2 regions of the Primorskyibacter sp. S187A genome follow, and region 2 is predicted to be linked to the other one. Evidence: riboswitches for the same ligand, from Rfam matches in the RefSeq annotation. Region 2 holds a riboswitch; the other holds the start of a gene.

Region 1 (3,582 bases), on a different contig from region 2:
CGTGCATGGTTTATTCGGCTGCGGCCTGTGCGGGTGCCAGAACCGCTTCGATATCCGCGCGTTTCACGTCGTCATGCTCGGCGATGACGACGAGACGGCCGAGACGATCTTCGCCCGGGCCCCAGGGCCGGTCGTATTGGTGACGCACACGCGCTCCCACGGCTTGCACCAGCAGGCGCATGGGTTTGCCCGCCACGCTTGCATAGCCCTTCACGCGCAGGATATTTTGCGCCTTGGCCAGCGTTTCGATGCGCGCAACGAGCTCTGAGGGATCACCCACCTCGGGGATATCGACGATGATGCTGTCGAAATCGTCATGCTCATGGTCGTGATGCCCATCGTGATGTGAGGGACGCGCGTCCATATCGTCCTCCGCCGCGGCTTCCAGCCCGAGGATCACGCGCGGATCGACCACGCCTTCGGCCACTTCGACCACGGGCAGCGGGCGCGGAGCCTCGCGGGCGATGATCTCCTTGGCTTTCGCCACGCCTTCGGGGCCTGCCAGATCGGGCTTGGTGAGCAGGATGATGTCGGCGCAGGAGATCTGATCGCCGAAGACTTCGGAGAGCGGCGTCTCGTGGTCAATGCTGTCATCGGCTTCGCGCTGTGCATCAACGGCGGCCACATCGGTGGCAAAGCGGCCCGCGGCCACGGCCTCGGCATCGGCCAGCGCGATGACGCCGTCCACCGTGATCTTCGAGCGGATATCGGGCCAGTCAAACGCCTTGAGGAGCGGCTTGGGCAGGGCCAGACCGGAGGTTTCGATCAGGATGTGCTCGGGGCGCGGCTCCAGCGCCATGAGTGCCTCGATCGTCGGGATGAAATCATCGGCCACGGTGCAACAGATGCAGCCATTGGCGAGCTCCATGATGTTCTCTGCCGGGCAATCGGGGATCGCGCAGGATTTCAGGATATCGCCATCGACGCCCACATCGCCAAACTCGTTGACCACAATCGCCAGGCGCTTGCCGCCGGGGTTGCGCATCAGGTGGCTCACAAGCGTTGTCTTGCCGGAGCCCAGAAAACCGGTGATCACGGTCACCGGGAGTTTTGCCAAATCTGCCATGTCTCACATCTCTCCAAAGCTGGGCGCGCGCGGTTTCGTCACCGGGGGGACGCGCGCAATGCAATTTCGTTTCAGGTGTTCGGGCCGGGTCCGCCACGGGATCAGCCCATCTTTTGTGTCACGATAGAGGCTTGCGGCTTCCACGATCAGGTCTGGATGCGACGCCTCGTGGAAATTCCCGTAAATATAGGTCCAGCGATCCTCGCCGCCGCGAAAGCCCACGGAGCAGCCGTAGTCGCAGTTTTGCAGGCATTCGACCGGCAAAAGCGTCACCCCTTCGGGCATGTCGCGGGCGCGCAGTTCCTCGTACATGCGCGTGCCGGGGCGTTCGCCGTCTCCGGTCGTTTCCGTGCCGCGCAGGCATTTGATACAGACAAGGATTTCGACCCCGTCTTTTGTGTCTGACATATTATCCTCCTCCGGGGCACCCCGCCCGGGCTATCGTTTCCATTGCAGATGGCAGGTCTCCTGGCTCGCAGCTCGACGCTTTCCCTGACCTTCCCAGACCGACTTCCGGCCCAGTGGCTTTCTCAAGGATCGCTCGCCGCTCACAGTTGCGGGGGCAGCCGCGGGGTTTCACCGCGTTCCCTTTTCATGCGCCAAAACGGGCGCAACCATCGGGGCCGACATTGCTCAGCGCGCGCGGGATTTGTCAATGTGCATTGACGTCGCCGGGCCCCGGTGCCACGTCTGGGCAAATGCACGAGGAGGCCCCCAATGGATGACGTCACCGCCCGCCACAATGAGAAGATGCGCAAGATCAAAGCCGCGCGCGATCGCATGATGGAGACCAAGACCGAAGAGAAAGGTCTGATCATGGTCCATACCGGGCCGGGCAAGGGCAAAAGCTCGTCTGGCTTTGGCATGGTGATGCGCTGTATTTCCCATGGCATTCCCGCCGCCGTCGTGCAGTTCATCAAGGGCAATTGGGCCACGGGCGAAAAGACGTTCCTGCGCGAGCGCTTCGCCGACGAGGTGCGATTTTTCGTGTCTGGCGAGGGCTTTACCTGGGAGACACAGGACCGCGAGCGCGACATTGCCGCGGCTCAAAACGGCTGGAAGATTGCCAAGGAGCAAATTCTTGACCCTGACATCCAGTTCGTCCTGCTCGATGAGATCAACATCGCGCTGCGCTATGACTACCTCGATATCGACGAGGTGGTGGATTTTCTGCTCAATGAAAAGCCAGAGATGACCCATGTCGTCCTGACCGGGCGCAACGCCAAGCCCGAGCTCATCGAGGCCGCTGATCTGGTGACGGAGATGACGCTCGTGAAACATCCGTTCAAAGAAGGCGTCAAAGCGCAAAAAGGGATCGAGTTCTGATCTGTGCCGGACCCTGCTCATGTTGTGCAGTACCGGGTGACGCTCCGGGGGGTCTCACCTGACCGGATATTGCGGCTTGCCGTGTTTGCTGATCTGCATGGCTGTTCGCCCTTCATGGCACCTGATCGCATAGAGGCTCTCGTGGATCAGACGAACGGGCTGGGCGCGGATCTCATCCTGCTTTTGGGCGATTACGTCGGGCATGTCTTGGGAGGCCGTGGGGCGGCTCCCGCAGCGACGGCCATGTTGCTCAAAGGTTTAAGCGCTCCGCTTGGGGTTTATGCGGTTTTTGGCAACCATGATTGGGCCGATGACGCGGTGGCGCGCCAAACACGCCAACCCAGTCATTGGCACAGCGCGTTTGAAGCCGCTGGCATCGCGTGTCTCAACAATGATGTGATCCGCTTGGCCGCGCCATGGGGCCATGTGCAACTTGCAGGCCTCGATTCGCAGCGTGCCTTCTCCTCGATATGGCCCGGGCCCGTGGAAGGTGCGGATGATCTGGAGGCGGTGCTGGCCAAGCTTTCGCCCGACGATCCGTGCATCCTGATGGCCCATGAGCCGGATGTGTTCCCGGATGTGCCCGACCATATTGACCTGACCCTCTCCGGCCATACCCATGGCGGACAGATCGCGCCTTTCGGTCTCCCGCTGATCGTGCCCTCCAAATATGGCCGTCGTTATGCCTATGGCCATCACTGTGACGGGGCAAAACATCTTCTGGTTTCAGGCGGTTTGGGCTATTCAAAGCTGCCCGTGCGTCTGGGCCGGCCGCCGGAGTTGGTCATGGTCGAGGTCGCGGTATAATGGGCGGGTCCAAGCAATGATGAGAAGCGCGCGTTCATGATCATCGGTCACCTGCCTGCGGGGTATCTGCTCGCTTCTGCGCTCGACAAGAGCTTCGATGAGGATCCGCTGATCTGGTGGGCGATCCTTGTGGGTGCGGTTCTGCCCGATCTGGATATGGTGTGGTTTTTCCTCGTGGACCGGGGCGCGGTGCATCATCACAGCTACATCACCCATGATCCAACGCTTTGGGTGGCCGTGTTTCTGCTCGGGCTGACGCTTTCGTCACGCGCGCTGATCGGGCTGGGGCTGGGGACCTTGTTGCATGTCGCCCTCGATACGCCGTTGGGAGCGATCTGTTGGGGCTATGGCAACCTGTCTCTCTGCGGACCGGCGATTGTCGT
Region 2 (3,582 bases):
CATTGTCATGGCGGACGAAGTGCGCAAGCGGCTCAAATCCGGCATGGCGCGCGCGATAGCCGTGGGCGACGCGGTGCGCCGTCTGGCAGCGCCCCTCCTCGCCTCAACGGTGACCACGGCGCTGGCCTTCACCCCGATGATCCTGTTGCCAGGCCCGGCGGGCGATTTCGTGGGCTCCATCGCGATTGCGGTTGTTCTGATGCTGATCTGGTCGCTCTTTGTTGCGCTGACGGTGACGCCCGCCCTTGCGGGCTGGATCCTGCCCTCAGCCGATACCAAAGGCGCGCTTTCCAATGGTATTCAGATCCCGGCCTTGGGACGGCTCTTTGAAGCCTCCGTGCGATTGGCCGTGAGCAATCCGCTGCGCGCCATCGCCCTGTCCCTCGTCTTGCCCGTCCTTGGTTTCGTGGCCTTCCCGACCCTGACCGCGCAGTTCTTCCCAGGGGTTGAGCGCGATCAATTCTACATCGAGCTCTCCATGCCGCCCGGCAGCGCGATCTCCGAGACCGCAGAGGTTGCCAAGGAAATGGACAACATCATCCGCAGCGACGACGGCTTGCGCAGCATCTACTGGTCCATCGGCCAATCCGGCCCTGCGTTTTACTACAACATCGTAGGCGGGCGCAGTCAGGAGCCTGGATTTGCGCAAGCGATGATCACAACCAAAACCGATGCAGATGCCGCGCGCCTCGTCGAGGGCTTGCAACAGCAATTTGATCGCGACTTTCCGCAGGCGCAGGTTATCGTACGCGGGCTTGTGCAAGGACCGCCCGTAGACGCCCCCGTTGAGATCAAAATTCAGGGGCAGGACATCGCCACCCTGCGCGCTCTGGGCGATGACATCCGTGCTGCCATGTCAGATCTGGATCTGGTCACGCAGGCGCGCTCGGGCGTGAACGGCGGGGCGCCGCAGCTACGGTTCGAGATCGACGAGGACAAGGCGCGGCTTTTGGGATTGAACGTCACGGATGTGGCCGCGCAACTCGATGCCGCCCTGATCGGCGTCACGGGCGGCTCTCTCGTGGAGGGCACGGAGCAACTGCCGGTCCGGGTCCGGCTGGGAGAGGGGATGGGAGAGGGTCTGCCCCGCAATGGCCTGCGCGGCGATGCAGAAGCCATCACGGATCTGCCTATCGTGCTGCCCAATGCTGCCACGCTCTCAGCCACAGGCATCTTCCCAGCTGTTCCCTTGTCGGAATTGGCCACACCCGTTCTTGAGCCTGCCGAAAGCGTGATCACGCGGGTCGACGGGGTGCGCGAAAACGTGGTGCAGGCGTTTCTCGTGCCCAATGTCCTGCCCGAAGAGGCCCTCCAACAGGTCCTTACAGCACTGGACGAACGCGGCTTGGAGATACCTGAGGGCTATACGCTCTCGCTCGGGGGCGACAGCGACGCGCGGGCCAACACAGTGGGCAATCTACTGGCGTCCATCGGCCTGATTGTAACGCTCACCGTGGCCAGCATCGTTTTGACCTTCAATTCCTTCAGGCTTGCGGGCGTCACCCTGGTGGTGTGCGTGCTTGCGGCAGGGCTTTCGATGCTGTCGCTGGCGATCATGCAATATCCCTTCGGCATCGTGGCTATCATCGGGGTGATTGGCTCGATCGGGGTTTCCATAAACGCGGCCATCATTATCCTGACAGCCTTGCAGGCTGATGCCGAGGCGGCGGCCGGGGATGCAGACGCGATGGCGCGTGTAGTGACGGGCTCAAGCCGCCACATCATCTCGACCACGATCACCACCTTTGGTGGCTTCCTGCCGCTCATTTTGGATGGGGGCGCGTTCTGGCCGCCCTTTGCCGTCTCCATCGCAGGGGGCGTCTTGCTCTCAACGCTGGTGAGCTTTTATTTCACGCCGCCCATGTTCGCGCTTGTCCGGCGGCGGCGCACGGTCCCTGCGCCGGTTGGTTTGACCACCCACGAGGTCGTCGATCTGCGCGTCGCCGCTGAATAACAGGACGCTGGCCGAATTTGCGCAACGCGGCATCTTGCCGATTGACACTTCCCGGCGCGCAGATAGTGTCGGCGCGTGATGGTTCTCGTGCAGGAGACTGCCGGGAATAATAGGGAACACGGTGCGGCACCGCATTGAGGCGCCAAATCCGTGACTGCCCCCGCAACTGTAGGCGGCGAGCAATGTTGGTTCACCACTGGCCATGACGGGCTGGGAAGGTCAACGGAGCCGGGACCCGCAAGTCAGGAGACCTGCCATCACCTGTTGTTCAACCCGGAGCGGGGCGCTCTGGAAGGAGGCGCGATGGCACAGATCTTGTGCAGAGACATGACCCGGCTCTCCCCTTGCCTGCTTTTTCCGGGGCGGAGGCCAAAACGGCAATGTCCTCAGACCTGATCATCCTGATTTGCACGACCTGCCGGGGCTCTGGGCCCGCGTCTGATCTGCGCCGCGCAATCGCTCGTGGCGCGCCGGAGAGCGCTGTTTTCAAGGCGGTGGATTGTCTGGCGGCATGTGATGCGCCCATTGCCGTGGGATTGCAGGGCCGTGGCAAGGCATCTTACCTGTTTGGCGGCATCGAAAGCGACATTGAGGCCCGCGCCATTGCGACATTTGCCCATGCCTTTGAGAACTCCGCCACCGGCTGGACCTCCTCGCAGGAACGGCCCGCAGCTCTGGCAGACAAGACGCTGGCGCGCCTGCCCGGGATTGCACTCTCATGAGCCACGCATTCCTGTGCTCCCATGATCTGAGCTACCACACCAGGGCCGGTGTGGAGCTTCTGAGCGGCGCCGAGTTCGAGCTGGACCCGGGCGCAACACTCGCGATCGCCGGGCCCAACGGTGCAGGCAAGACCACATTGATGCGTATCCTCGCAGGCACGGTCGCCCCCAGCGCGGGCCACGTAAGCCTTGATGGGCAAGACCTCGCGTCGCTCTCGCTGGAGGCGCGCGCCCGCCAGATCGCGCTCGTCAGCCAGCATGAGAACCCCGATGGCCGGTTGCGCCTGCGCGACTATGTGGCCTTGGGGCAGATGCCCATATGGGCGGATTATTCCAGCGCCGCGCACGCAGAGGCTCTGGATCGCGTGTTGGATCTCGCACAGCTGCGCGATAGGGCAGACAGCCCCATGGCGCGTCTGTCGGGCGGAGAACGGCAGCGCGCCCATATCGCCCGCGCCCTGGCGCAGCGCCCCAAGCTCTTGTTGCTCGATGAGCCCACCAACCATCTGGACCCGGATGCCAAGGGGCGCATGCTTTCGCTCGTCTCGGCCCTGGGCATCACCATCGTCATGATCCTGCATGACCTTGTGCTGATCCCCGAATTCGCGAGCCATGTCGCCCTCATGCAAGACGGCCGCATCATGCACTTTGGACCTGCATCGGAGGTTTTGACCCCTGAGGCCGTCCAACAGACATTCGGCGTGAGCTACCTGCTCCTGCCCTATGAAGAACGCGTCATCCCCGCGCTCGATATTCGCAAAACCTCTGTGTCAATTTGAAGGAAAGACCCATGACACCCTCCCGCATCGCCCCCCTGATGCTCTGCGCTTTCGCAGCCTCCCCTGCTCTGGCCGACGTGACCGTCGACAATTGCGGCACGCCCCTGAGCTTCGCAGAAACGCCTGA

What was found. A riboswitch is a leader RNA that binds a small molecule or an ion and turns the genes downstream of it on or off. The one in region 2 is predicted to bind cobalamin.
Region 1: linked by a shared signal. The riboswitch ahead of ACP15S_RS13865 (DUF1636 family protein) and the one ahead of ACP15S_RS05905 (DUF1636 family protein) in region 2 are both predicted to bind cobalamin.

Annotation. Positions count from the first base shown of each region.
Region 1 is NZ_JBNAGA010000002.1:602,481-606,062, forward strand. Features, by position in the region: gene cobN (cobaltochelatase subunit CobN) at 1-7, opposite strand, end outside; gene cobW (cobalamin biosynthesis protein CobW) at 11-1,066, opposite strand; gene ACP15S_RS13865 (DUF1636 family protein) at 1,070-1,474, opposite strand; cobalamin riboswitch at 1,508-1,700, opposite strand; gene cobO (cob(I)yrinic acid a,c-diamide adenosyltransferase) at 1,784-2,392, shown strand; gene ACP15S_RS13875 (metallophosphoesterase) at 2,474-3,199, shown strand; gene ACP15S_RS13880 (metal-dependent hydrolase) at 3,236-3,582, shown strand, end outside.
Region 2 is NZ_JBNAGA010000001.1:1,168,005-1,171,586, reverse strand. Features, by position in the region: gene ACP15S_RS05910 (efflux RND transporter permease subunit) at 1-1,954, shown strand, start outside; cobalamin riboswitch at 2,017-2,227, shown strand; gene ACP15S_RS05905 (DUF1636 family protein) at 2,335-2,676, shown strand; gene ACP15S_RS05900 (ABC transporter ATP-binding protein) at 2,673-3,455, shown strand; gene ACP15S_RS05895 (ABC transporter substrate-binding protein) at 3,467-3,582, shown strand, end outside.